2 regions of the Kribbella speibonae genome follow, and region 2 is predicted to be linked to the other one. Evidence: riboswitches for the same ligand, from Rfam matches in the RefSeq annotation. Region 2 holds a riboswitch; the other holds the start of a gene.

Region 1 (14,335 bases), on a different contig from region 2:
CGCAGACCCACGAGCTGGCGCACTTGATGATCACCAAGGTCGCGGTCGGGCCGATGGACAACAACGCGTACCTGCTGCGCTGCCGGCAGACCGACGAGCAGGTGCTGATCGACGCCGCGAACGAAGCGGACACGCTGCTCCGGCTGATCGGTGACGGCGGCCTCGCGCGGGTGATCACCACACACCGCCACCAGGACCACTGGGAGGCGCTGGCCGCGGTCGTCGCCCGTACCGGCGCCACGACGGTCGCCGGCCGGCACGACGCCGAGGGAATCCCGGTCCCCACCGACCAGCTCGTCGACGACGGCGACCACATCGCCGTCGGCCAGTGCAGCCTCCGCGTCATCCACCTCGTCGGCCACACGCCAGGCTCGATCGCCCTGCTGTACGACGACCCGGACGGCGCACCGCACCTGTTCACCGGCGACTCGCTGTTCCCCGGCGGCGTCGGCAACACCCAGGGCGACGCGGAGCGCTTCACCTCGCTCCTGAACGACGTCGAGGCCAAACTCTTCGCCGACCTCCCCGACGAAACCTGGGTCTACCCCGGCCACGGCTCCGACACCACCCTCGGCACCGAACGCCCCAACCTCCCCGAATGGCGCAACCGCGGCTGGTAACCCCGTCCCTGCTCAGGCCGTGGGCTAGAGATGGGTGCGGGCGGTGGTGATTTGGTTGGTGATTGCTGTGGCTCCGGATGTGGTTGCCAGGGTTTCCGCCTCGTTGGCGAGGGTTTGGGCGTCTTCGGGGCGGTTCTCGGCGATGGCCAGGTAGATGAGGCCGACCAGGTTCGCGGCTACGCCGGCGGTGAAGCCCAGGGTGCGGCGGAGGGTTGTGGACTCCTCCAGTAGCGCGCGGGCCTTCGGGAGGTCGCCGGACATTTGGGCGGCGATTCCCAGGTGGCGGAGGGCGTACGAGAGGGTCAGTTCGTCGGCGGTCTTGCGGGCGAGGTCGGCTGCGGCGGTGAGGAAAGGTACGGCGGTGGCGTTGTCGTCGCGGACCACCTGATGGAAGCAGCCGATCCAGAACTGCGCCTCCGCCTCACCCCGCTCGTCACCAACCTCGCGAAACAACCCCGCCGCCCGCTCGAAGTACGCCAACTCCTCCACGGGTTCGACGCGCGATTTGAGGAAGCGGCAGTGGAGGATGCGGCCGCGTTGCAGGAGGAGGCGCGCTTCGACTGCGTCCAATGCGCGGTCCGCGTCGGGGAGTTCGGTGTAGTCGCCGTTGAAGACTGCTCGTTCGTACAGTTCGTCGACCTGCCGCATCAGTTCGTCCACCCCGCAGATCCTAGGATGAGCGGATGACCGGCTTCGCGGAGTACCAGCCCGGGGCCGCCCGGCAATCAGCCGACGTACTGGTCCGCCCGGCCGTGGACGCGGACCTCACGACCTGCGCCGAACTGATCGTCACACGGACCGGCGGACCCGTCGACGAGAGGCGCAGCCGACTGGAAGCCGACCTCGAGAACCCCGATCGCTACACGGCGGTCGCGGAGATCAACGGTGAAGTCGTCGGGTACGGCGCCGTGATCCGCCACCAGATCTCCCCCGCCGACCCACCCACGACGGCTCCAGACGGGTACTACCTGATCGGCCTGATCGTCTCGGCGGACTGGCGCCGCCACGGCATCGGCGACCTGCTCACCCAAGACCGGATGCGCTGGACCGCCGAGCGCGCCGACGAGGTCTACACCTTCGTCAACCTCTCCAACGCTCCCATCCTCGACCTGACCAGCCGCTTCGGATTCACCGAGGTCACCCGCGACTTCACCTTCCCCAACGCACCCCTCAAACCAGGCACCTGCGTCCTGCTACGCGCCGACCTCAATCGCTGAGTTCGGCTGGGTAGGCGATCACGTCCACCAGGGCGTTGTTCCGGATCGCCGTGATCTCGGTACGGCGCGCGATCGCGTCCTCGAACAGCTGGCGCTGCAACGACTGGGCGTCGCGCAGCGGTACGCCGTTCACGGCCAGGACGAGATCGCCCTGCCGGAGACCCGCTGCCGCCGCCGGGCTGGCCGAGATCACCTCGACGACCCGCAGCGCCGTGCGCTGATCGAACCGTTCCGCGAGGGCCGGCTGCAGCGGCGCGGGCTTGGTCACGAGCCCGAGGTACCCGCGGCGTACCCGACCGTCGTGCAGCAGCGAGTAGATGATCCGCCGCGTGGTCGGATTGACCGGCACCGCCAGCCCCAGACCGATCCCGGCGACCGCGGTGTTGATCCCGATCACCCGCCCGTTGCCGTCGGCAAGCGCTCCGCCGGAGTTGCCCGGGTTCAGCGCGGCGTCAGTTTGGATCACGTCCTCGATGATGCGCTGAGCTGAGCCACTGCGCACCGGCAACGACCGGCCCAGTGCACTCACCACGCCGGCGGTCACACTCCCGGCCAGGCCGAGCGGATTGCCGACGGCAACCACCAGGTTCCCGACCTTCAGCAGGTCCGCGTCGCCGTACTCCGGCGGATCAGGAATCTCCCGGTCGGCCCGCAGTACGGCGAGATCGGACAGCCGGTCCACCCCGACCACGCGGGCCTGCGCCGTCGTACCGTCCGCGAACTCCGCCGCTGCCTCGGAGCCGTCGCCGACCACGTGCGCGTTCGTGAGCAGATGCCCGTCGCCGGTCAGCACGACGGCGGAACCGGACGAGTCGCCCCGGCGGCTGTGGATCCGCAGGCTCGCGACCCGCGGGATCAGATGTGCGGCCACGCCGGAGACCACGCGGGAATAGGCATCCAGTACGTCGTCCCCGGCAATCTCGTCAGCCATCGCCCTCGCCTCATCTCGTCCCGACCCCGAGCGAAGCGAGGGGCCTGAATTACATCATTACACCGCAGACAACCGCGTGAAGCGGACCACAAAACTGACCGATCGGTTGAAAACTGGCCGATCGGTCAGGCAAGCTATCTGACATGGCAGTAACTACCCCCGGCACCACCCCCGCGCGGGAGCGGACCAGGCGGGAGATCGTCCATCAGGCGATGGACCTCTTCCAGGCCCGCGGGTACAACGCGACGTCACTGCAGGACATCGCGACCGCGGCCGGCTGCTCCAAGGCGACCGTTCTGTACCACTTCAGCGGCAAACCCGCCGTACTCGCCGCCGTCCTCGAGCCCGCCGCTGCCGACGTGGCCGCGCTCGTCAAGGCCGCCGCCGTGCTGTCCCGGGCCGACGCGCAGGAGCTCGCCATCCAGAGCTTCATCGACCTGGCCGTCGTGCATCGCGGCGTCGTCGACGTACTCCAGGACATCCTCCCGGTGATCGAGCAGATGCCCGAGGTCGGGCAACTGGTCGCCGACGGCCTGCAACTGTCGGACTACCTGGCCGGCTCCGACGACCCGCTCGAGCAGGACCTGGCGAAGTTCGCCATCAACGGCCTCCTCGGCGAGTGCCGGCACGCACAGGAACGCACCGACGACGACCTCCGAAGACTCTGCGACATCGCCCTCCGGAGAATCCTCCGCCGCGCCTGAGCATCGACCCGACTCCCCCGCCGCCACGGGGCGATCCTTTCTGCCCGTACGCCGTACCTGACACCGAAACGGACCACGATGGCCAACCTCCTGTACCGGCTCGGCCGGTTCTCCTACCAGCGCCGGCGCCTGGTCGCCGCACTGTGGGCGCTGTTCCTCGTCGTCCTGGGTGTCGGCGCGCTGACGCTGGGCGGCAAGACCGCGAACACGTTCTCGATCCCGGGCACCGAGTCGCAGCGCGCACTCGACGCACTCAAGCAGGAGCTGCCCGCCGCCAGCGGCGCGTCCGCAACGGTCGTGGTGAAGGCGCCGGACGGCAAGACGCTCGCCGACCCGACCGTGAAGGCGGCCGTCGGCGCGACCGTCGCCAAGGTCGCGAAGGTGCCCGAGGTGATCGCGGCGATCGACCCGTTCACCAGCAAGGCGATCAGCCCGGACGGTACGACCGGGTTGATCAGCGTCCAGTTCGACAAGCCGCAGGACGAGCTCTCACACGAGAGCGTCGACGGGTACGACAGTCTCAGCGGACTGAGCTCGGGTGACCTCCAGGTCGTGCCGGGCGGGCAGATCAAGGCCGGCGTACCGGAGATCGGTGCGACCGAGATCCTCGGTGTCGCGGTCGCGGCCGTCGTACTGGTCGTCACGTTCGGGTCGCTCGTGGCAGCCGGGATGACGCTCGTGACGGCGCTCCTCGGCGTACTCGCCGGGATGGCCGGGCTCTTCGTCGTGACCGCGTTCACCGACGTGTCGTCGACGGCGCCGATCCTCGCGCTGATGCTCGGGCTCGCGGTGGGCATCGACTACTCGCTGTTCATCAGCTCACGGCACCGGTCGCAGCTGGGCGAGGGCATGGATCCGGAGGAATCGGTCGCACGAGCGACCGCCACGGCCGGGTCGGCGGTGCTGTTCGCCGGTGCGACCGTCGTGATCGCGCTCGCCGGGTTGTCCGTGGTCGGCGTACCGTTCCTGACCGCGATGGGCCTGGCTGCGGCCGCGACCGTGTTGACCGCGGTGCTGGTGGCGTTGACGTTGCTGCCGGCGTTGCTCGGTTTCGTGGGGAACCGGGTGCTGCCGCGGAAGCTGCGCAAGGCGCCGGCTGAAGCGACACACAAGGAAGGCTTCGGTTTCCGGTGGGGCCGGCTGGTGACGCGCTTCCGGGTCCCGATCGTTGCTGTCGGCATCATCGGGTTGGGGTTGCTGGCGATCCCGGCGAAGGACATGCAGCTCGCGCTGCCGGACGGTGCTTCGGCCGCCGCCGGGAGCAACCAGCGCGTCGCGTACGACCTGACGGCCGCAGCATTCGGGCCGGGCGCCAACGGGCCGCTCGTGGTGGTTGTGAAGAGCAACGACGCGGCGACGTCCAACACGCTGGTGCAGCAGGTGCTGGGTAAGGCCCAGGGTCTTCCGGATGTCGTCGCGGCGCAGCCGGCCGCGGCGAGTCAGGACGGTACGACGCGGTTGCTGCAGGTGATCCCCAAGAGCGGGCCGGCCAGCGAGGAAACCGCTGACCTCGTGAAGAACCTGCGGTCCGCGGTGCAGCCCCTCGCCACCGGCGACGCAAGTATTTCCGTGACCGGGAACACGGCAGTGGGCGTCGATGTGTCGAACAAGCTGTCCGACGCGTTGCCGACGTACCTCTTTGTGGTGATCGGGCTGTCGTTCCTGCTGTTGCTGCTGGCGTTCCGGTCGGTGCTGGTGCCGTTGAAGGCGACGCTCGGGTTCGTGCTGACCATCGGGGCGACCTTCGGGATCACGGTCGCGGTGTTCCAGCAAGGGCACCTCGCGAGCCTCGTCGGGGTCGACTCCCCCGGTCCGCTGGTCAGCTTCCTGCCGATCATCATGATGGGCATTCTCTTCGGGCTGGCGATGGACTACGAGGTGTTCATCGTGTCCCGCGTCCGGGAAGAGTTCGTGCACGGCCGGCACGCGAACGACGCCACCGTCCAGGGCCTCGGCCACGGCGCCCGCGTCGTCACTGCCGCGGCCCTGATCATGGCGTCGGTCTTCGCCGGCTTCATCCTCGTCGAGGACCCGATCATCAAGGCGATCGGCTTCGGCCTCACCATCGGCGTACTGATCGACGCCTTCGTGGTCCGGATGACCCTCGTCCCCGCCATCCTCAGCCTCCTCGGCGACCGAGCCTGGTGGTTCCCGAAGTGGCTAGACCGCCTCACCCCCCGAGTAGACATCGAAGGCGAAACCCTCCGGGTCGAACCCACGGAGCCCAAGGAACTCGCGGGCGTACGCTGACAGCCGCCGTGGGGCGTCGGCCTCCGACGCCCCACCCAACAAACTCGAAGCATCACCGACGCGGTACGCCGTGTAGGTGTCCGCGTAGATGGACGTCCGACCAGCCAGCACTGAGCTCGGGATGACATACAGGTGTCCGTCGCCAAGGACGATGAAGAACAGGTCAATGTCATCGGGATCGTACGGCATCTTCGTGGCCGACTTGTCGAGAACGTAGGGCCGCCGTCCTATCCCGACCTGCCAATGACCATCGCGGCCGGAACGTTCCGAGCTCTTCACCTGCACGCGTCGGACGCCGTCTGTCGTGGTCACCAACAGGTCGTAGACCTCGGGCTCCATCGGCAAGGCGACGGCACAACCATGAAGTGTGAACCAGGCCATTGCGAGGGCGGGAGCCGCAGCTCGGAGTGTCTCTGGGCGCGCGGTCAACTTCAATGGCTCGCCTGCCGGGCGCGCCGACTCAGCTGGCCGGAGAATCGTGCAGTCCAGTCCCAAGCGCATCGCGTGTCCCTTGATCCGGACCCGGGACTCTTTGCCGTCGCTGACACCGAGTCCGGCGATGACGTCCGTCCAGCTGGTCGCGTCGCGCATAACGGCACGCAACTGCCGATCGGACCACTGGCGTTGGCCGGTGAAGTGGGTGGCGTCCAACGCCTGTCGATCGGCGTGCTTCTTGAGCGCGCGCACGGTCCCCGCGGACGTCCCTTTCAAGCCGAGTGCTCGGGCAACGCCCCGCCACGAATGGTTGTCCGCGACCGCCTGTCGCAGGTCGTCGTCGGTCCAGGTTCGTCTGTCATCCCAGGTCGCCATGGGACAAACGTAGAGAGGGGCACCGACAGAATCGGTGCCCCTCTCGATGTCGGGCTGACAGGATTTGAACCTGCGCTCTCCTGGCCCCCAGCCAGGCGCTTTACCAACCTAAGCTACAGCCCGCAGACCGCTCCGAAGAGCGAGCCGGGGTAAACCTTACCCCATCCGGAGGGCTGGTTCTTACCGGGTTCGGTCAGCGTTTCTTGTTCTTTTGGCGGGCTCGGATTTGGACGTGGACGGGGCTTCCTACGAAGCCGAAGTCTTCGCGGAGGCGGCGTTCGATGAAGCGTTGGTAGGAGGCTTCGATCTGGCCGGAGGTGAAGATGGCGAAGGTGGGGGGCATCGTGGTGGCCTGGGTGCCGAACAGGATCTTCGGCTGTTTGCCGGAGCGGACCGGGTGCGGGTGGGCGGCGACGAGGCGGCCGAGGAAGGCGTTCAGCTGGCCGGTGGGGACGCGGGTCTGCCAGCCCTCCAGCGCGGCCTCGATGGCGGGGACGAGGCGGTCCATGTGCCAGCCGGTGAGCGCGCTGATGTTGACCCGCGGCGCCCAGCGGAACTGCACCAGGTCGCGGTCGATCTCGCGCTCCAGGTAGTAGCGGCGCTCCTCGTCCATCAGGTCCCACTTGTTGTACGCGATCACCAGCGCCTTGCCGGCTTCCTCGACCGCGTTCATGATCCGCAGGTCCTGCTCGGTGAGCGACTCGGAGGCGTCGATGACGACCACGACGACCTCGGCCCGCTCGATCGCCGCGTTGGTCCGCAGGGAGGCGTAGTACTCGTGTCCTTGGACGTTCTTCACCTTGCGCCGGATGCCGGCGGTGTCGATGAACCGCCACTCCTGGCCGCCGAGCGTGATCAGTTCGTCGACCGGGTCGACCGTCGTACCGGCGACGTCGCTGACGACGACCCGGTCCTCCTTGGCGACCTTGTTGAGCAGCGAGGACTTGCCCACGTTCGGCTTGCCGACGATCGCGACCCGGCGCGGTCCGCCGAGCTCACCGTCGCGCTCCGCCGGTGCCTCCGGCAACGCCTCGAGGACAGCGTCCAGCAGGTCGCCCGTGCCGCGGCCGTGCATACCGGACACCGGGTACGGCTCGCCGATGCCGAGGCTCCACAGGTTCATGGCCTCGGACTCGATGCGCTGGTCGTCGACCTTGTTCGCGGCCAGTACGACGGGTTTGCCGGACTTCCGCAGTACCCGGACGACCGCTTCGTCGGCGTCCGTGATGCCGATCACGGCGTCGACCACGAACAGCACCGCGTCGGCGGCGTTGATCGCGACCTCGGCCTGGGCGGCGACCAGGGCGGCCATACCGACCGCGTCCGGGTCCCAGCCGCCGGTGTCGACGACCGTGAACTCGCGGCCGGCCCAGTTGGCGTCGTACGACACGCGGTCGCGGGTGACGCCCGGGGTGTCCTCGACGACCGCCTCGCGGCGGCCGATGATGCGGTTGACCAGCGTGGACTTGCCCACGTTCGGCCGGCCGACGATCGCGAGGACCGGCAGCGGGCCGGTGTCTTCGCGGTCGTGCGTCGGTGCTTCGGTGGGCAGGTCAGTCATCAGGGTCCTTCTGGTCTCGCCAGCCCGGAAGCGGGTGGCCGGTTTCGTCGACGGCCGCCTTCACATGGGCGCGCAATACGTCGCCGATCTGGCCGGCGACCGCCTGTACGTCGGAGTGTCTCCTGGGAAAGGGTACGCGCTCGACGGCGAAAGGCTCGCCGTACACCACGTCGATGCGGCTCCCGGCCGGCGGAAAGCCCTCCACGTCGCCCCCGGGCAGCCGGGTCCCCATCAGCGCGACGGGCAGGATCGGCGCCCCGGTGACCATCGCCAGGTACGCCACCCCGGTCCGGATCCGGCTGAAGTCGCCCGGGCCGCGGGTGCCCTCGGGGTAGACGCTCAGCACCCGGCCGTCCCGCAAGACCTTGATCGACCGCCGGACCGCGAGGACGTCGTACGTCGACCGGTCGACCGGGATCTGGCCGACCCGGCGCAGGAACCACCCCTGGAGGCCGCCGAACACCTCGATCTTGCCGAGCTGGTGCAGCATCCGCGGCGCGATTGCCCCGAGCAGCGGCCCGTCGAGCAGGCTCAGGTGGTTCGGCGCCATCAGCAGCGGACCGGTCAGCGGGAACCGGTCCTCGTGCAGCACGGTCAGTTCGTACTTGCGGCGGAAGTACGGCCTGGCGGCTCTCCGCAACGGAAGCGCCATCCGGTAAGGCAGTGCGGGCAGATCGTCGGTGCGGGGCAGATCCTTGTGCCCGGTGACCTCAGCCGTCATAACTCCGGCCCTGGGCAACACTCTCGAGCGCGAGCCGGCTGATCACCTCGACGACCTCGTCCAGCGTCATGTATGTCGAATCGACGGTGACCGCTCCGTCGGAGGCGACCTGGAACTCCGACACGGTCGCGTCGTCCGCGTCCCGGCGGACGATCTGGTCCCGGAGCTGCTCGGCGGTGACCGAGCCCAGCTCCGCCCCGCGGCGCGCCATCCGCGCCTCCTGGTCGGCGGTCAGCAGCACCTTGAGCTCGGCGTCGGTGGCGACCACGGTGGCGATGTCGCGGCCCTCGACGACGATCCCGCCGCTCGGCTGGGCGGCGTCGATGACGGCCCGCTGCCGCCGGATCAGCTCCTTGCGGACGTCCAGGTTGGTGGCGATCTTCGACACCACCTCGCTGATCCGCGGCTCCCGGATCGCGGCCGTGACGTCGGTCCCGTCGGCGATCACGAACTGGCGGTCCGGGTCGGTGCTGATCTCCAGCTCGAGCTCCCGCGCCCGCTGCGCGACCGCCGCCGTGTCGTCCAGGTCCAGCCCGCGATCGACGGCCGACCAGGTCACCGCGCGGTACGTCGCACCGGTGTCCAGGTACCGCAGGCCGAGGCGGGAGGCCACGCCACGCGCGGTGCTCGACTTACCGGAGCCACTCGGCCCGTCAACAGCGATGATCATGCCCCGAAGATTACCTTCGCCCGGGGACACTTCAGCGGTGGACTACCCACCCGCGTTCGGTCAGTACGTCGACCAACTGGTCGACCGAACCGGGCTTGACGGCGAGTTCGACCTCGCCGACCGGGCGGCCGGGGCTGTGGTCGATGCGGAGGTCTTCGACGTTGGCGCCGGACTCGGCAGCGTCGGCGAACAGGCGGGCCAGCTGGCCCGGGCGGTCCGGGATCGTGACCAGGACCGTGACCAGGTCGATGTGCGGCGTACCGTGCTTGCCGGGAACGCGGACCGCGCCGGACACGCCCTGGCCGAGGATCGCGGTCAGTTCGTCGCCCGCCTCTTCCTTGCCGAGGGCAACGAGGAGCCGGTCGAGCTCGCCGCGGATCTGCTCCAGCAGACCGGTCAGCGCGGTCGAGTTCGCGGACACGATCTGGGTCCACAGCCGGGGGTCGCCGGCCGCGATCCGGGTCACGTCGCGCACCCCCTGACCGGACAGTTCGAGATGGGAGGACGGCGCGTCCGCCAGCGTGCCCGCGGCGAGCGCCGACATCAGATGCGGGAGGTGCGACACCCGGGCAACCCCGAGATCGTGGTCCTCCACCGGCATCTCCACCGTGCGGGCGCCACAGGCTTCGGCGAGTCGGCGTACGAGATCGACTGCTTCCGGAGCGCTCGTCGCGTGCGGCGTGATCGCCCAGGTCGCGCCGTCGAACAGGTCCGCGCGCGCCGCCAGCGGGCCGTTGCGCTCGGAGCCGGCCATCGGGTGACTGCCGACGTACCGGCTGACGTCGTCGGTCAGCGCACGCGCATCGGCCAACGGCTTGGACTTCACACTCGCCGCGTCGGTCACGATCGCCCGCGTCTGCCGCAACTGCTCCGCGACGACCGCGCCGACGTGATCCGGCGGTACGGCGACCACGACCAGCTGCGGCTCGATCTGGACCAGCCGCGAGCCGGCGCCGATCCGCTCCGCCATCAGCGCGTTGTCCGGGTTCCCGTCGACGAGTTCCACGACGACACCGAGCCGCGCCAGCGCGAGACCGATCGACGTACCGATCAACCCGGTGCCGACGATCCGGACCGGCCCCCGTAACTCGCTCACTGGGCGCCGGTCAGATCTGGGCGGAGCGCGACCGCGCCGTGCAGGTAGACGTGCTGGATCTTGTCCCGGGACCGCGGCGTCTCGGTGTGCACCATCAGCCGCACCACCCGCGGCAGCGCGTGCGGCACCGGGATCTCCTGCATGCACATCAGCGGTACGTCGGTCAGCCCGATCTGCCGGCCCGCGACCGCGGGAAACTCCGAACGCAGGTCCGACGTGACGGTGAACAGGATGCTGATCAGGTCCTCGTTCTCCAGATCATTCGCCTCCAGGACCGCCTTCACCAGCTCCGCGGACCGCTCGAGCAGGTGCTCGCGCTCGTCCACGTCCAGCTGGGTGGCACCCCGGATCGCCCGTACCGCCACGTCTCGCCTCCTTGGTTCGTCTCCCCCAACCCTAGGCCAGAGTAGTCAAGGACTGGACAGCCGTCTCAGCGGCGTCGACCGTCTGCTCCAGCAGCAGCGCGATCGTCATCGGCCCGACACCGCCCGGCACCGGCGTGATCAGGCGCGCGACCTCGGCCGCCTCCGCGAAGTGCACATCACCGACATTGCCCTCGTTGTAGCCGGCGTCGACCACGACCGCGCCCGGCTTCAGCCAGTCGCCGCGGACGAAGTTCGCCTTGCCGACCGCGGCGATCACCACGTCCGCGGTACGGACCAGCTCGGGCAGGTCCCGGGTCCGGGAGTGCGCGTACGTGACGGTGGCGTTCGATGCCAGCAGCAACATGCCGGCCGGCTTGCCGAGGATCGGGCTGCGGCCGATCACCACCGCGTGCGCCCCTTCGAGCGGTACGTCGTACGCCGCCAGCAACCGCATGATCCCGCCGGGCGTCGCGGACCGGAATCCCGGATCCCCGAACGCCATCGCGGCGAACGAGCGCATCGTCACGCCGTCGACGTCCTTGCCCGGGTCGATCGCCTCGAACGCGGCCCGCTCGTCGATCTGCGGCGGCACCGGGTGCTGCAGCAGGATCCCGTGCACGTCCGGGTCGTCGGACAGCTTCGTGATCTCGGCGACCAGTTCGTCCGTCGTCGTCGACGCCGGCAGTACGACGCTGCGGGACGCGATCCCGGCCTTCTTCGAGCGGTTCTGCTTCATCCGCACGTACGTCGCGGACGCCGGGTCGTCTCCGACCAGCACGGTCGCCAGGCACGGCTGGACGCCGTACTGCTCCTGCAGGACCCGCGCCCGTTCCGCCGCCTTGGCGACCATCTCGGCGGCGAGGTCGGTCCCGATCATCAACTCTGCACTCATCTGCGCACTCCTCTGGGCGTCAGCCAGGTGCCCAGGCGCGCGGCGAAGCCGGATGGCAGACCGTTCCCCGGTGGTCGTCCACCTCAGCGCCAGTCGCGGTCCACCGTCAGGATACCGACCGCGGCCCGTGGGACTCGCGGGCAGGGGCGATGGTCGTCGACGCTCCCAGCGGCAGCGACTCGACGTGCGCCGCCTCAGCAGCATCGATCAGGCCGCGCTCCCGCAGGCGTCCGATCGCCCGTCGACGCTCACCGAGCAGCTTGTCCCGTTCCTTGGGTTCGAGTGCTTCGACCAGTGCGATCGCCTGCTGCGGGTCCGGCGTGTCGATCTGGCGGAAAGTGTTCGGGACCGGGACCCGGCGACCGCGGGAGAAGAGCAGCACCGCAGCAAGCAGAAGGGCGGCGCACACGGCGGCTGCCCAGACCGGGAGCGACGGCGCGGCGAAGGCGTCGACACCACGGTCACTCACGAGCTGCCCGAGCGCGAGCGCACCGCAGGCGACGGTGGCCACCAGATAGCCGATCTCCAGGCCGTCCCGGTGCCGGTCCGACCGGAACCACCGGAGAGCCACCAGCAGTACGCCGATCAGCACCACGGCGAAACACCACGACGTGAGCGGTACGCCGATGTCGTTGTCGAGCGGATCCGCCGTACCTGTGCGCACGGTCCGGCCGCCGTACGTGCTGAACATGTCTCCGCCGAGGGTGCTCACCCCGCCGACGAGCGCGAACAGGAACACCATGTGGACAGCCCAGCCAACGAGCGCCCGGGGCGACGGGCCCTCGACGCGCTCGTACCCGAGGACGCGAAGGAGATCGTCGTGGTTCTTCAGGACGTACAGGTCGAGGTCGCTCAGCCGCAGGCCGTACGACGGGACCGTCTTGGACCAGGTCCGGACGTTGGTCGACTGGTTCGCCTTGGGCATGGATCAGAGGAGGCCGGCGTGGTCGAGGGCGAGGTACGCCGCGTCGATTCCGGTCATCGCGCCGGGAGTGCGCAACTCGGCGCGGAAGGCGTCCACGGTCAGCTCGACCGGCACACAGTCCTCGGTCTCGTCCAGTTGCTGCTTGCCGTCGGGACGGCACCCACGCGCGATCGCGACGTACTTGCGGTACGTCGAGGAGGCGCCCGACCACTGCCAGCCGACCACATCGAGCGTCTCGCAGGTGTAGCCGGTCTCCTCCTCGAGCTCCCGTGCACCCGCCAGCCCGACATCCTCGCCGGGCTCGACCAGACCGCCGGGCAGGTTCGTGACGACAGTGTCAGGGCCGGCACGGAACATCCGGATCGTGACGATCCGGCCGTCCGGGGTCAACGGCAGCACGGTCACGCCGGCGGTGATCCCATCCGACGACTTCGGGCCCATCACGTCCCAGTCGACCTCACGGCCGTCCGGCAGGCGGTACCGCCGCAAGCTGACGCTCAGGAACCGGTTGAAACCCGGCTCCTCCCCCAGCAGTTCCCACGGGGCCGGGTCAGCGGGCCGAGAGGACTCAGCCGCCACCTCGTCGGTGGCGGCTGAGTTCTTGAGCTGGTCCGTCACAGCGGACGGTCGTCGTCGGGATCCTCCGGCGGGGCCACCGGTGCGTCGTCGGCCGGCGGAGCGACCGGAGTGTCACCCGCCGCCGACTCACCGGAGCCGCCCGCATCCGAAGCGGAGTCAGACCCCGTGCCCTCGTCGGAGCCGCCGTCCGATTCCGACGTCGAGTCCGTGTCCGCCTTCTCGGAGGCGGCCGGGCGGGACTCGCTGAGGATGCCGGCCAGCGACTCCTCGGAGATCCGCTTGAACTTGCGCACCTGGGTCCGGGTCCGGTCCAGGACGGCGACCTCGAGCTGATCCGGGGTCAGCTCCCGGACCTCGGTGCCGTCGTGACCGAGCGCGTCCACCGCGAGCCGGAGCGCGCCGGCCAGCGAGATGCCCTCGGTGTAGTGCTCGCCGATGTACTCCGCGACCGTGTCGGCGGCGCCGCCCATCACGGCGTACCCGCGGACGTCCGCGATCGAGCCGTCGTAGGTGAGCCGGTAGATCTGGTCGTCGGCCGCGCCGGCGCCGATCTCGGCGACCAGGATCTCCACCTCGAGGGGCTTCTCGCCGCCGGAGGAGAAGATCGCGCCGAGCGTCTGCGCATACGCGTTGGCCAGGGCCCGGCCGGTGACGTCACGCCGGTCGTAGGAGTACCCGCGCATGTCGGCGAGCCGGACGCCGGCGATCCGCAGGTTCTCGAACTCGTTGTACCGGCCGACGGCGGCGAACGCCATCCGGTCGTAGATCTCGGCCACCTTGTGCAGGGCGGGCGAGCGGTTCTCCGCCACGAACAGGATGCCGTCGGCGTACTGCAGCGCGATCGCGCTGCGGCCCTTGGCGATGCCCTTCCGGGCGAAGTCGGCCCGGTCCCGCATCAGCTGCTCGGGCGAGACGTAGAACGGAACGCTCATCGAAGGTGTCGTCCTCTAATCAGTCGATCGGCAGGATCGTCGGAATGGTCAGATGAGGGACG
Region 2 (14,335 bases):
CGGCGATCAGGACGACGGGCCGGGTTACGTCAGTCATGGAGGAATCTCCTGCAGAAGCGGTAGGGGCTCATCAAGAACAGAGCACCGCGCTGTGCCCGCTGCTCTCGATGGTACCCCGTCCACTCCACACCGTGAACGGGGACCCGAATGCCGGTCACTAGGCGTCGCAGGCGGCTGGTTCTGACGCCTTGACGGTTCTGTCGATCACCAGTTGGCCGCGTGAGCGGACCAGGTAGAACGTGGTGTCCAGGCGGGTGCAGTTCTGGCCGTCGGCGCCGGTCGCGGTGGGGGCGAACAGCACGTTGTACGCCATCCGCGCGGAGGAGCCGTCCGGCGCCAGGTCGGTGAGCCTCGGGTTGAAGAAGTACGAGGTCAGGTGCTTGTCCCGGTCCTGTGCCTCCGTCAGGGCGCCCGCGAACCGCGGCGAGTAGTACGCCCGCACCTTGCCGAACTCGTGCTGGTTCTGCAGGGTCAGGTAGTTGGTCAGCACCCGCTGCGCCTCCCTGGCGAGCGGCGTGTTCGCGACCTGCAGCACCGGTGCGATCGGGCTCTGCGGACCGCGGGACTCCGGACAATCTCCGAGCGTCCCGACCGTGACGCCCGACGGCGCCTGCGCGACGTACCCGCGGAGTTTGCTGAGCGGGACGATGGTGCTGGCCTGGACCGTGTCGCCGGTGACCAGGCCGACGAGTTCGCCGGACTTGCCGACAACCGGGCCGCCCAGCTTGGCCGCGTTCATGAACTGGCTCAGCGGCTCGGGGTCGGCCTCCGAGCCGACCGCGTTGACAACCTGTTTGCCCGCTGCCGTGTAGCCGACCAGGGCGCGTTCGGCCTTCCGTTCGGGATCGGCCGCCGGCAGTCGCAGCGGCGACTCGTTCAAACCGATCGACTGCAGGACGGCGACGCCGTCCGCACTGGTGGCGAGCAGGTTGGCGCGCCGGATCCGGCCGTCCTGGGCCACCACGATGATCGACTTCGGCTGGTCGACCGCCGACGCGGCGGTCAGCACCCGCCCGTTGTCGATGACGACGCCGGACGCCTCACCGGTGCCGGCGCAGGTGGTGGCGAGCACCCGGACCACGGCCGGGCCGGCCGACGTCAGCACCGCGGCGGTGTCGATCCGCAGGCTCTGCGCGCGGACGTACCAGCCCGCACCGGCGCCGCCCGCGACGATCACGATCAGGACGAGCAGACCGGCGAGGATCCGGCCGAAGATCCACGGGCCCCGGGGCGGCGGCTGGGCGCCGGACGACCGGGTCGGCGCCTCCAGTTGGGTGAGCGTGCCGGCTCCCGCCGGAACCCGCCGCGGCGGCCGCGGAGCCCCGCTCCTGCCGTCCTCCACCGCTCGCCCTCCCCCAAATCACCAGTACAGACCACAACCGTCACACATTGTGTCAAACAAAAGGGCCCGGACCACCCACCTGGGTTGGTCCGGGCCCTGAGGTCGTTTCGTCAGCGGGCGGCGGTGCCCTCGACGTAGTCCTCGTCGTGGGACTTGACCCACGCCATCAGGCCGCGCAGTTCCTTGCCGACGGCCTCGATCGGGTGGCTCTCGCTCTGCTTGCGGAACTCGGCGAACTCCGGCGCGCCGGCGTCCTGGTCCGCGATGAAGCGGGCCGCGAAGGTGCCGTCCTTGATGTCGGAGAGCACCTCCACCATCCGGGCCTTCACCGACGCGTCGATGATCCGCGGGCCGGACACGTAGTCGCCGTACTCGGCGGTGTCGGAAACCGACCAGCGCTGCTTGGCGATCCCGCCTTCGTAGATCAGGTCGACGATCAGCTTGAGCTCGTGCAGGCACTCGAAGTACGCGACCTCGGGCTGGTAGCCGGCCTCGGTCAGCACCTCGAAGCCGGACTGGATCAGCGCCGACACGCCACCGCAGAGGACGGCCTGCTCACCGAACAGGTCGGTCTCGGTCTCCTCGGTGAAGGTGGTCTTGATACCGCCGGCCCGCAGACCGCCGATGCCCTTGGCGTACGAGAGCGCCAGGTCCCACGCCTTGCCGGTGGCGTCCTGCTCCACCGCGACCAGCACGGGTACGCCGCGACCCTCGGAGTACTCGCGACGGACCAAGTGGCCCGGGCCCTTCGGGGCGACCATGAACACGTCGACACCCGCCGGCGGCTTGATGTAGCCGAACCGGATGTTGAAGCCGTGCCCGAAGACCAGCGCGTCGCCGTCGACCAGGTTCGGCTCGATGGCCTCCTTGTAGAGCTTGCGCTGGGCCGGGTCCGGAGCGAGGACGACGATCACGTCGGCTTCCTCGACCGCCTCGGCCGGGGTGACGACCCGCAGGCCCTGGGCCTCGGCCTTGGCCCGGCTCTTCGAGCCTTCCGGCAGACCGACCCGGACGTCGACGCCGGAGTCGCGCAGCGAGAGCGCGTGGGCGTGGCCCTGGGAGCCGTAGCCGAGGACGGCCACGTGCCGGCCCTGGATCACCGACAGGTCGGCGTTGTCGTCGTAGAACATTTCAGCAGCCACTTCGGGCACTTCTCCTTAGTGTTGATTCGGTACGGCGGCGGCGGTACGGCCCGGCGGCGGCGCCGGTACCGGGTGGTGCGAAGGGGCGGCAGCGGCACCAGTACTGGCACCGGCCGGCCGCGCCTGCACGTTCGGGGGTCCGGACTGCACGTGCGGCGGCGGCACCGGGACCGGACGCAGGGTGCGGTCGGAGATGGAGCGGCTGCCGCGGCCGATCGCCACCATGCCGGACTGCACCAGCTCGCGGACGCCGAAGGGTTCCAGCACCCGGAGCATGGCCTCGAGTTTCTCGGGATTGCCGGTCGCCTCGATCGTGATCGCGTCCGGCGCCACGTCCACCACCTTCGCACGGAACAGCTGGACGGTCTCCAGCACCTGTCCGCGGGTCAGGGTGTCCGCCTTGACCTTCACCAGCAGCAGTTCGCGCTGAACCGTCTGCGTGGGTTCGAGTTCGACGATCTTGATCACGTTCACGAGCTTGTTGAGCTGCTTGGTGATCTGCTCCAAAGGTTGCTCGTCCACGCTGACCGCGATGGTCATCCGGGACACCTCGGGGTGCTCGGTCGGACCGACCGCGAGGGAATCGATGTTGAACCCGCGGCGCGAGATCAGCGCCGCCACCCGGGCCAGCACACCGTGCTTGTTCTCCACCAGGATGCTCAGTGTGTGCTTCGACATCAGAGCTCCTCCCCGTCCCACTTCGGCGCCATGTCGCGGGCGATCTGGATGTCGTCGTTGCTCGTACCGGCCGCGACCATCGGCCACACCATCGCGTCGCGGTGCACCACGAAGTCGACGACGACGGGCTGGTCGGTGACCGACATCGCCTTGTCGATGGTGGCGTCGACCGATTCCTTGTCGGAGCAGCGCAGCCCGACGCCGCCCATCGCCTCGGCGAGCTTGGCGAAGTCCGGGATCCGGGCCGAGTGCAGGTCGGTGTTGGAGTAGCGCTTGTCGTAGAACAGCGTCTGCCACTGGCGGACCATGCCCAGCGACTGGTTGTTGATCACGGCAACCTTGATCGGGATGCCCTCGAGCGCGCAGGTGACGAGCTCCTGGTTGGTCATCTGGAAGCAGCCGTCGCCGTCGATCGCCCACACGGTCTTGTCCGGCCGCGCGACCTTGGCGCCCATCGCGGCCGGCACGGCGTACCCCATGGTGCCGAGGCCGCCGGAGTTCAGCCAGTGGCCCGGCTTCTCGAACGGCAGGTAGTGCGCGGACCACATCTGGTGCTGGCCGACGCCCGCGGTGTAGACGGCGTCGGGGCCGGCGATCTTGCCGATCCGCTCGATCACGTACTGCGGGGACAGCGTGCCGTCCTCGGGTTCGTCGTAGGCCACCGGGTACTTGGCCCGGACCGCTTCGAGCTGACCACGCCAGGCGTCGTACGACGGGGTGCGGCCGGCGCTCGCGATCTCGGTCTTCAGCGCCGCGATCAGATCGGTGATGACCTCCTTGCAGTCACCCACGATCGGCACGTCGGCGGCCCGGTTCTTGCCGATCTCGGCCGGGTCGATGTCGGCGTGGATGACCTTCGCCTCCGGCGCGAACGAGTCCAGCCGGCCGGTCACGCGGTCGTCGAAGCGGGCGCCGAGGGTGATCAGCAGGTCGGAGCGCTGCAGGGCGCCGACGGCCGAGACCGAGCCGTGCATGCCCGGCATACCGAAGTGCAGGTCGTGGGTGTCGGGGAGCGCGCCGCGGGCCATCAGCGTCGTGATCACCGGGATGCCGAGCAGCTCGGCGAGCTCCTTCAGCTCGGCGCTGGCCTGAGCGCGGATCACCCCGCCGCCGACGTACAGGACGGGCTTCTCGGCGGCGACGATCAGGCGGGCCGCCTCACGCACCTGCTTGGGGTGCGGGCGGGTCACCGGCCGGTAGCCGGGCAGCGACAGCTCGGTCGGCCACTGGAAGTCGACGCCGGTGGTCTGCATCGCGTCCTTGGTGACGTCGACCAGCACCGGGCCGGGCCGGCCGGTGGAGGCGATGTGGAACGCCTCGGCGATCGTGGTGGCGATGTCGTTCGGGTCGGTCACCAGGAAGTTGTGCTTGGTGATCGGCATCGTGATCCCGCGGATGTCCGCCTCCTGGAAGGCGTCCGTCCCGATCGCGGCCCCGGCCACCTGCCCGGTGATCGCCACCAGCGGCACCGAGTCCATGTACGCGTCGGCGATCGGCGTCACCAGGTTGGTCGCGCCCGGTCCGGAGGTCGCCATGCAGACGCCGACCTTGCCGGACGCCGCGGCGTACCCCTGGGCGGCGTGACCGGCGCCCTGCTCGTGACGTACCAGGATGTGGCGGATCTGGGTCGAGTCGAGCATCGGGTCGTACGCCGGGAGGATCGCGCCGCCCGGGATGCCGAAGACGGTGTCGACCCCGGCATGTTCCAGTGCGCGGATCAGAGCCTGTGCCCCGGTCAGCTGCTCACTCATGAGTGCCTTCCCTCAGTCAGTCACGCTTGTTTAGCTTTTCGCGACCGATCCATCCTCGCTCGTGGTTGTTTTCCATGGACTACTGGGTCGCAGATAGTCGCATTGGCAACAAAAAACCCCTTCCGCCGGGTTGGCTGAAGGGGCGCGCTCGACTCAGTGGTCGCGTCAGTCGGCGCGCCGCACAAGTACGAGGAGAATCGATCGCATGTAGGCATTATTCGCCGACAACCGGCGGCCGGGTCAAGTTCACCTCACCTGTGTCTCACCTCCTGAGATGCCCGTCTTACAGACGCGTCCCCTAGCATTCCGGGGGTGATTGACGATCCGTACGGCGACGAGCAGTTGGTGGAGCTCTACGACCTGGACAACCCGTCCGGCGAGGATCACGACTACTACCGGGCTCTGGCCGACGGCACCGCGAAGGTTCTGGACTTCGGTTGTGGAACCGGGCTGCTCACGCGGTCGCTGGTCGCGCCCGGGCGGACGGTGATCGGCGTCGATCCGAGTCCCACCATGCTCGGGTACGCGCGCCGGCAGCCCGGCGCCGACGCGGTCACCTGGCTCGACGGGGACCACCGCGTGGTGCGGCCGACCGGCGACGTGGATCTCGCGGTCAGCAGCGGCAACACGATGATGCACGTCGCGGAGCACGCGGCCGCGGTCGGTGCGCTGGCCGCCGCACTGCGGCCCGGTGGCGTGCTCGCTTTCGAGTCGCGCAATCCGGCGGCGCGGGCGTGGGAGCAGTGGACGAGCGAGGCGACGTACGGCGAACGGGACACGAAGGCCGGGCGGCTGAAGGAGTGGCTCGAGCTGATCGAGATCGCGAACGGGCGCGTGACGTTCGACGCGCACAACGTCTTCGAGGACGGGCGAGACGCGGTCTACCGGAACGTCCTGTACTTCCGGTCCGCCGACGAGATCACGGCTGACCTGCTGGCGGCGGGTTTCTCGGATGTCGTCATCGACGGCGGGTGGCACGGCGAGCCGCTGGATGCGGCATCACGCCTGCTGGTGGTGCGCGCGACGAAGTAGGCCAAGTAGGCTGGGCGCACCGCGACTGGCGAGGGTGGAGTACCACCGGGGAGCGGAAATGTTCCTGTAGGGCGTCGTCCGCCTGGGCGCCTCCGATCCGCTCGGAGGTCCTCATGCGTTTGCGCTACGGAATGAACCCGCACCAAACCGCCACGATCGAACATCCACCGTTCACAGTCGTCGCAGGCGCGCCGTCGTACATCAACGTTCTCGACGCGTTGACCGGGTGGCAGCTGGTGCGGGAGGCCGCGGAGCGGTTCGGCGTACCGGCCGCGGCGTCGTACAAGCATGTGTCGCCCGCGGGTGCCGCGCTCGGCGAGACGGTGGCAGCCGCGTACACCCGTGCGCGGGACGCCGACCCGAAGTCGTCGTACGGCGATTTCGTGGCGGTCTCGCATCCGGTCGACCTGGAACTGGCGATGGTCCTGAAGCGGGTCGTGTCGGACGGGATCATCGCGCCCGGGTACGACGAGGGCGTGCTCGAGATCCTTGCCGCCAAGAAGCGCGGGACCTACCTGGTGCTCGAGGTGGACCCGGCGTTCGAGCCGCCCGCGGAGGAGGTCCGTGAGGTGTTCGGCGTCCGGCTCACGCAGGAACGCGACGCGCTTCCGATGCCCCGCGACCTTCCGGACGACGTGGTGCTGGGGATGATCGTCGCGCGGTACACGCAGTCGAACACGGTCGTGATGGTGAAGGACGGGATGACGATCGGCGTCGGCGCCGGGCAGCAGTCGCGGGTGGACTGTACGCGGCTCGCCGGCGAGAAGGCCGCGCTGTGGTGGGCGCGGCATTCGAGCGATCCGCTCACCGGCGTCTCGATGGTCTCCGACGGTGCGCTGCCGTTCACCGACAACGTCGTGGAGGCCCAGCGGTACGGCGTGTCGCAGATCGCCGACCCGGGTGGTTCGATCCGCACGCCCGAGGTGGCGGCCGCCTGCGCGGCGGCCCGGATCCACTGGTTCGAAACCGGCGTACGCCTGTTCAGGCACTGAGCAGATAGTCGCCTGAGGCAACGGCTTTGCGGACCTCGGCTGCTGCCCGCTGCGCGTCGAGCCGGGTGGTGTCGATCGCGTGCGGTTCCAGGGCGCCGAGGTCCGCGAAGGCGCCGTGCAGACCGGTCAAGGCGTCGGCGTCGGTCAGCTCGGGTTCGGGCCGTGCCTGTCCACGGTCCAGGGTCGTCGCGAGGTCGGCCCGCAGAACGACGTACGACATCGTCCACTCCCCCGCCGCTGCGGCCGCGCGGAACGGGGCGAGGAACCACGGCCCGATGATGCCGTCGACGACCACGTCGTACCCGCCGCGCGCATACACGCTCACGGTCGCGACGATCGCATCGACGACGACTTCGTTCTGGGTGTGCGCTCCCGGCAGGTACGGCGCGATGAACCCGGTGCGGATGCCGCGGTAGAACTCGTCGGTCGTCAGGTGCATCGTCGGCCGCGGCGCGCCGGTAGCGACCAGCCGCGCCACGGTCGTCTTACCCGAGCCCGACGGCCCGGTCAGCAGGAGGACGTTGCTCATGCCGACCGACGCTAACCAAGCCGGCCGCGAAACGGCAGTCTTTTCTTTTCGCCGGCCCAGGACGTCAGCCGCCGGCCACGCTGGGCAGGACGAGGAGTTCGTCGCCGTCGTTCAGCGGTGTGCCGAGGCCGTCCAGGTCGCGGATGTTGTCGTTGCCGAGGTAGATGTTCACGTGCCGGCGGATCGCGCCCTGCTCGTCGGTGAGGCGGCGGCGGAGCGCCGGGTGGTCGGCTTCGAGACCTGCGAAGACCGAGGCGACGGTCGGCGAACCGTCCACCTCGACCTCCACACGTTCGGCGCCGCCGGCGAACGGACGCAGCACCGTGGGCAGGCGGACCGCGATCATCCGACCACCGCTGCGCGCACCGTCAGTACGTCGGGAAGGTGCCGCGCGACCTCGATCCAGCTGTCGCCGGCGTCGGCGCTCGCGTAGACGCAGCCGTCCCGCGTGCCGACGTACACGCCCGCCGGATCGGCGGTGTCGACGGTCATCGCGTCGCGCAGCACCGGGGCGTACGACACGTCAGGCAGCCCGGCGGCCAGCGGCTCCCAGGTCGAGCCGGCGTCACGGGAGCGGTACACCCGGAACCGCGCCTCGGTCGGGATCCGGTTCGCGTCCGCGACCAGCGGGAACACGTACACCGTCTCGGGCTCGTGCGGATGCACCACGATCGGGAACCCGAAGTCCGACGGGAGGCCGTCCGCGATCGACTTCCAGATCCCTCCGCCGTCGTCGCTCCGGTAGACGCCGTGGTGGTTCTGCGCGAACATCCGCTCGGGCGCGTCGGGATGCGCGGTGATCTTGTGGACACACTGACCGAACTCCGGATACGGGTCCGGGAAGAACTTGGCCTGGATCCCCTGGTTCTTCGGGGACCACGTCTTCCCGCCGTCGGTGGTCTGGTAGACGCCACCGGTGGACATCGCCACGCTCACCCGATCGGGATCGGTCGAGTGCGGCAGCACGGTGTGAATCGCCGCGCCGCCGAATCCGGCGCCCCACTCGGAACGGTGCGGGTGGTCCCACAGCCCGCGGACCAGCTCGAACGTCACGCCGCCGTCGGTCGACTTCCACAGCGCCTGCGGCTCGGACCCGGCGTACACGACGCCCGGCTGGTCGGCCGGCGCCGGCTGGACCTGCCACACCCGCTCCAGCGACGCGTCGGCGTCCTTCGGGAAGCCGATCGAGCCCTCCGGCGGCTCGGCCCAGGTCTTGCCGAGATCGTCGGAGTGGAAGACCGCCGGGCCCCAGTGCTCGCTGGTGCCGCCGACGAACAGGCGCGCCTGGTCTCCACGGGTATCGATGCCGACGGCGTACACGCCCTGCATCTCGAACTCGGGCACCGGTCCGTCGAGCCGCCACTCCTTGCGGTCAGCACTCCGGCCGATCCAGAGACCTTTCTTGGTCCCGATCAGCAGTACGGCCTCGGACATCGTCGTCGTCCTCCTTCAGCGTGGCGGACCTGCCACCACATTGATCAACGGTTCCCCGGACGCGTAGCGCTCCAGTTGCGCGCGCACCAGCCTGGCCACCCGCGGCGCGAACGCCGTCGAGGCGCCGCCGCGATGCGGATTGATCAGTACGTTCGGAGCAGACCACAGCGGATGTCCGGCGGGCAACGGCTCGGGATCCGTGACGTCCAGCGCGGCCCGGATCCGCCGCGTCCCGAGCTCGGTCAGCAACGCGTCGGTGTCCACGACGACACCGCGCGCGACGTTCACCAGCAGCGCGCCGTCCTTCATGCCGGCCAGGAACTTCGCGTCGACCATCCGCTTGGTCTCCGGCGTCGCAGGCGTCAGCAGCACCACGACATCCGCGCGCGGCAACAGCTCCGGCAGCTCCGATATCGGGTGTACGCCGTCCCGCGGCCGCCGCGCGACCCGGATCAGCTCGCATTCGAACCCCGTCAGCCGGCGCTCGAGCGCCTCACCGATCGCGCCGTACCCGAGGATCAGCACAGTCCGGTCGGCGAGCGAGTCGTCGACCTCGTCGTACGACCCCGGCCAGGCCTGCTGCTCCTGGTCGCGGACGGCTCGCGGAAGATTGCGGAACGAGGCGAGGATCAGCCCGACCGCCAGCTCGGCCGTGGAGGCGTCGTGTACGCCGCGTGCGTTGCACAAGGTGACGCCGTCAGCGAGCCGCGACTGCGCGTGCTCGAACCCGGCCGTCTGCAGCTGCACGACCTTCAGTGCCGGCATGTCGCGGAGGACGTCGAACACGTCGCCGCCGCCCATGTAGCCGGGCACGTAGAACTCCACCTCGTCGAGCGACTTCGGCCGCTCAGCACCGGAGTAGAAGTCCACGTCGTACCCCTCGGGCACCCCGCCGAGGAACGCGTCGGGGTCCTCCCAGGGCAGCCATGCCTTCACCACGTCAGCCATGCGTTTCAACCTACTCGGGGTCGTGGACAGTTTTGAACTCCGGTGCCGGAGTCCGGAGAGAGTCGTACTCTGGATCGGTGCCTTCGACATCGGATACGGCGGTGGTGGTCGCGCACGATCGGGCCGTCGGGCGGCTGCGGGCGTCGTACGAGCTGATCCCGCCGGGCGAGCCCGTCCGGCTGGCGAAGCGCAGCTCGAACCTCTTCCGGCCGCGCGCCGATCCCGGGCGTCCGGGGCTCGACGTGTCGCAGCTGACCGGCGTAATCAGCGTGGACCCGGCGGCGCGGACTGCCGACGTGCAGGGCATGTGCACGTACGAGGACCTGGTCGCGGCGACGCTCCCGCACGGGCTGACGCCGATGGTCGTGCCGCAGCTCAAGACCATCACGCTCGGCGGCGCGGTGACCGGGCTCGGCATCGAGTCGTCGTCGTTCCGCGCCGGCCTCCCGCACGAGTCCGTGCTCGAACTGGACATCCTCACCGGCGCCGGCGCGGTGGTCACGGCGCGCCCCGACGGCGAGCACGCCGACCTGTTCCGGATGTTCCCGAACTCGTACGGCACGCTCGGGTACGCGACCCGGTTGCGCATCGAGCTCGACCGCATCTCGCCGTACGTCGCCCTCCGGCACGTCCGGCTCGGTCTGGACGCACTCGCCCCGGCCATCGACGAGATCGTTGCCTCCGGCACGTACGACGGGGAGCCGGTGCACTTCGTCGACGGCGTCGCGTTCAGCCCTTCGGAGGCGTACCTGACCGTCGGGCGGAACAGCGACGCCGCGGTGCGGACGAGCGACTACACCGGTCAGCAGATCTACTACCGGTCGATCCAGCAGCGCCCCAAGGACTTCCTCACCGCGCACGACTACCTCTGGCGCTGGGACACCGACTGGTTCTGGTGTTCCGCGGCGTTCGGTGCGCAGAAGCCCGTCGTACGGCGGTTGTGGCCTCGGCGCTGGCGACGCAGCGATGTCTTCCACAAGATCGTCGGCTTCGAGAACCGGCACCACGTCGCCGCCCGGCTGAACCGTCGCCGTGGGCAACCGGACCGCGAGCGCGTGGTCCAGGACGTCGAGATCCCGGTCGCCCGGCTGGCGGACTTCCTGCGCTGGTTCGACACGCACGTCGGCATGCGGCCGGTCTGGCTCTGCCCGCTGCGCCTGCGCGGGCAAGCGTCCTGGCCGCTCTACCCGCTGCAGCCCGGCGAGACCTATGTGAACGTCGGCTTCTGGGGCACTGTCCCGATCGCTCCCGGCGCCGCCGACGGCGACGTGAACCGGCGGATCGAGCAGGCCGTCACCGACTTCGGCGGCCACAAGTCCCTCTACTCCGACGCCTACTACGACCGTGCCACCTTCGACCGGCTCTACAACGTCGCAGCGCTGGACGAGGTGAAGAAACGCTACGACCCGGACGCCCGGCTCACCGGGCTCTACGAAAAGGCGGTGACGCGCCAATGACGACGCTGGCAACTCAGGTATCGATCGCCGAAGCTCTCACAGCGGTGACTCCGGACGGGCTGCCGTTCCGGTTCACGGCGTACGACGGCAGTGCGACCGGGCCCGACGACTCACCTGTTCAGATGCACCTCGCCTCCGAGCGCGGACTGTCGTACGTCCTGACCGCGCCGGGAGACCTCGGTCTGGTCCGGGCCTACGTGATGGGCGACCTGGAGATCACCGGCGTCCACCCGGGCAACCCGTACGAGCTGATGCGGATGATGCTGAACCAGCTGCACTTCCACCGCCCGACGCCCAGCGAAGCGCTGCGCATCGTCCGCGGTCTCGGCTGGAGTCACCTGAAACCGCCGCCACCGCCGCCCCAGGAGCACCTGCCGAAATGGCGCCGTACCTTCGAGGGTCTGCGGCATTCGAAGGCCCGGGACAAGTCCGCGATCCATCACCACTACGACGTGTCGAACCGGTTCTACGAGTTGATCCTCGGACCGTCGATGACCTACACGTGCGCCGTCTACCCGTCGGCGAGCGCCACGCTCGAGGAGGCGCAGGCGGAGAAGTACGACCTGGTCGCTCGCAAACTCGACCTGCGGCCCGGGCAACGACTGCTCGACGTCGGCTGCGGCTGGGGCGGCATGGTCCGGCACGCGGCCCGCGAGTACGGCGTGGAGGCGCTCGGCGTGACGTTGTCCGCTGCCCAGGCGGAGTGGGCGACGCAGGCGATCAAGCGCGAGGGCCTGGAGGATCGCGCCGAGGTGCGGTTCCTCGACTACCGCGACGTCGCCGAGCGCGACTTCGACGCGATCAGCTCGATCGGGCTGACCGAACACATCGGCGTCCGCAACTACCCGTCGTACTTCGGTTTCCTGCTCGACCGGCTGAAGCCGGGCGGCCGGCTGCTCAACCACAGCATCACGCGGCCGGACAACCGGTTCCGCTCGACCGGCGCGTTCATCGACCGCTACATCTTCCCGGACGGCGAGCTGATCGGCTCCGGCCGGATCATCGCCGAGGCGCAGGACGCCGGCTTCGAGGTCCGCCACGAGGAGAACCTCCGCGAGCACTACGCCCTCACCCTGGCCGGCTGGTCCGCCAACCTGCTCGCCCACTGGGACGAGGCCGTCGCCGAGGTCGGCTACCCCACCGCCAAGATCTGGGGCCTCTACCTGGCCGCCTGCCGCGTCGGCTTCGAACGCAACACCACCCAGCTCCACCAGATCCTCGCCGTAAAACTCGATGCCGAAGCCAACGCCCACTTCCCCCTCCGCCCGACCTGGATGAGCTGACGCTCATGCGGCGAGTGCATGGAGACCGCCCAGGTTAGGCATTGGACCTGGGCGGCCGGCGCGCGCGACGGTGGGTTGGTGACTGTCGAGTTCGGCGTGCTGGTGGACGTTCGGGAGGAAGGTGCGGGGTACTCCGCGGAACGGATCGAGGAGGTGGTGCTCGCCGACCGGCTCGGGTTCGACGGTGCGTGGTTGTCCGAGCATCACCTCACACCAGACGGGATGCTGCCGTCGCCGCTGGTGATGGCGGGCGTGCTCGCTGGACGCACGGAGCGGATCCGGATCGGGACCAACGTGCTGGTGCTGCCGCTGCATCACCCGTTGCGGGTCGCCGAGGACGTCGCCGTACTGGACCTGGTGTCGGGCGGACGGATCGTGCTTGGGGTGGGACAGGGGTACGCGGAGCGGGAGTTTGCGGCGTTCGGAGCGGAACGGCGGCGGCGTGGCGTGCTGCTCGAGGACGGTGTGCGGCGCATCCGCGAGGCGTGGTCGGGCGGAGACGTGACGCCGAAGCCGCGGGCCGAGATCCCGATCTACGCCGCCGGCGTGACCGCGGCAGGTCTGCGCCGCGCCGCCCGGGTGGGTGACGGCGTGATCATCTACTGTGCGACTCCGGCCGACCTGATCGCGCGACGCAAACTGCTGGACGAGGTCGTCGACGATCCGCCGCCGCTGATCTGCACCGGGATCCTGCACGTGGACGACGACCCGGACCGGGCCTGGGCGGACGCCGCGCCGGGAATCGCCTACCTGGAAGGCGAAATCGCGTCGTACGGCGGGACCGAACCGCCGCCGCTGCACCGCGACGACTACCTCGTGGGTACGCCGGACGACGTCGCGGCCCGGCTGATCGACCTGCACGCGGCCACCCGGTTCGTGCACTTCGCGCACTGGCTCCGGCTGCCCACGCTCTCCCACGAGGCCGCGGTGCGCTCGCTCGAACTCGTCGCGCGCCGGGTGATTCCCGCCGTACGGGCTGGTGTGAGCCGCTAACTTGGGGACAGGACGACCTGAGGAGCGGCGATGGGCAGCGGGCGGGCGACAGCTGTGGTGGCTGCGCTGGCGTTGGTCAGCGGGTGTTCGGAGACTGCGCCGACGACGTCTCCGTCGGCTCCGGCTCCGGCGAGTTCCGGTACGGCGGTGCCTACGGGCACGGTCGAGCTGACGGTGGCGGCGACGGTGGCCACCGGGATCGAGGTGCCGTGGGGGTTGGCGTTCCTGCCTGACAAGAGCGCGCTGGTGGCGGAGCGCGATTCCGCGAAGATCAAGCGGATCGCCGGGCAGGACGTGACCGAGGTCGGGACCGTGGACGATGTGAAGTCGTCGTCCGAGGGCGGGTTGCTCGGGCTGGCGGTCGATCCGGGGTATCCGGGGAAGCCGTACATCTACGCGTACTACTCGGGTGACGACGACAACCGGATCGCGCGGATCACCTACCAGGACGGGAAGTTGTCGGATCAGCAGGTGATCCTGGACGGGATTCCGGCGGCGGCGATCCACAACGGCGGGCGGCTGCGGTTCGGGCCGGACGGGTTCCTGTACGCCGGGACCGGCGACGGATCGGATCGTCCGAACTCGCAGGACGACGACTCGCTCGGCGGCAAGATCCTGCGGATCACCACCGAGGGCAAGGCCGCGCCGGGCAACCCGGACGGCCGGGTGTGGATCACCAAGGGCCATCGCAACGTCCAGGGCCTCGCGTTCGACGGGAACCAGCTGTACGCCGCCGAATTCGGGCAGAATACCT

The links. A riboswitch is a leader RNA that binds a small molecule or an ion and turns the genes downstream of it on or off. The one in region 2 is predicted to bind ZMP and ZTP.
Region 1: it holds a riboswitch for ZMP and ZTP, as region 2 does, so the genes downstream of both, E0H92_RS31635 (bifunctional 5,10-methylenetetrahydrofolate dehydrogenase/5,10-methenyltetrahydrofolate cyclohydrolase) here and E0H92_RS29965 (5-aminoimidazole-4-carboxamide ribonucleotide transformylase) in region 2, are expected to answer to the same signal.

The regions. Positions count from the first base shown of each region.
Region 1 is NZ_SJKC01000005.1:82,305-96,639, reverse strand. It holds gene E0H92_RS31700 (MBL fold metallo-hydrolase) at 1-620, shown strand, start outside; gene E0H92_RS31695 (tetratricopeptide repeat protein) at 645-1,280, opposite strand; gene E0H92_RS31690 (GNAT family N-acetyltransferase) at 1,304-1,837, shown strand; gene E0H92_RS31685 (S1C family serine protease) at 1,827-2,768, opposite strand; gene E0H92_RS31680 (TetR/AcrR family transcriptional regulator) at 2,912-3,472, shown strand; gene E0H92_RS31675 (MMPL family transporter) at 3,551-5,722, shown strand; gene E0H92_RS31670 (group I intron-associated PD-(D/E)XK endonuclease) at 5,633-6,409, opposite strand; tRNA gene E0H92_RS31665 (tRNA-Pro) at 6,582-6,655, opposite strand; gene der (ribosome biogenesis GTPase Der) at 6,726-8,093, opposite strand; gene E0H92_RS31655 (lysophospholipid acyltransferase family protein) at 8,086-8,814, opposite strand; gene cmk ((d)CMP kinase) at 8,804-9,484, opposite strand; gene E0H92_RS31645 (prephenate dehydrogenase) at 9,516-10,580, opposite strand; gene aroH (chorismate mutase) at 10,577-10,945, opposite strand; gene E0H92_RS31635 (bifunctional 5,10-methylenetetrahydrofolate dehydrogenase/5,10-methenyltetrahydrofolate cyclohydrolase) at 10,977-11,837, opposite strand; ZMP/ZTP riboswitch at 11,860-11,944, opposite strand; gene E0H92_RS31630 (hypothetical protein) at 11,944-12,762, opposite strand; gene E0H92_RS31625 (NUDIX hydrolase) at 12,766-13,380, opposite strand; gene prcA (proteasome subunit alpha) at 13,377-14,273, opposite strand; gene prcB (proteasome subunit beta) at 14,322-14,335, opposite strand, start outside.
Region 2 is NZ_SJKC01000004.1:408,760-423,094, reverse strand. It holds gene serA (phosphoglycerate dehydrogenase) at 1-37, opposite strand, end outside; gene E0H92_RS29990 (trypsin-like peptidase domain-containing protein) at 158-1,342, opposite strand; gene ilvC (ketol-acid reductoisomerase) at 1,453-2,472, opposite strand; gene ilvN (acetolactate synthase small subunit) at 2,500-3,162, opposite strand; gene E0H92_RS29975 (acetolactate synthase large subunit) at 3,162-4,913, opposite strand; gene E0H92_RS29970 (class I SAM-dependent methyltransferase) at 5,226-5,945, shown strand; ZMP/ZTP riboswitch at 5,957-6,040, shown strand; gene E0H92_RS29965 (5-aminoimidazole-4-carboxamide ribonucleotide transformylase) at 6,059-6,937, shown strand; gene E0H92_RS29960 (AAA family ATPase) at 6,927-7,466, opposite strand; gene E0H92_RS29955 (ubiquitin-like small modifier protein 1) at 7,531-7,812, opposite strand; gene E0H92_RS29950 (WD40/YVTN/BNR-like repeat-containing protein) at 7,809-8,900, opposite strand; gene E0H92_RS29945 (2-hydroxyacid dehydrogenase) at 8,916-9,848, opposite strand; gene E0H92_RS29940 (FAD-binding oxidoreductase) at 9,926-11,305, shown strand; gene E0H92_RS29935 (SAM-dependent methyltransferase) at 11,302-12,588, shown strand; gene E0H92_RS29930 (LLM class flavin-dependent oxidoreductase) at 12,667-13,581, shown strand; gene E0H92_RS29925 (PQQ-dependent sugar dehydrogenase) at 13,612-14,335, shown strand, end outside.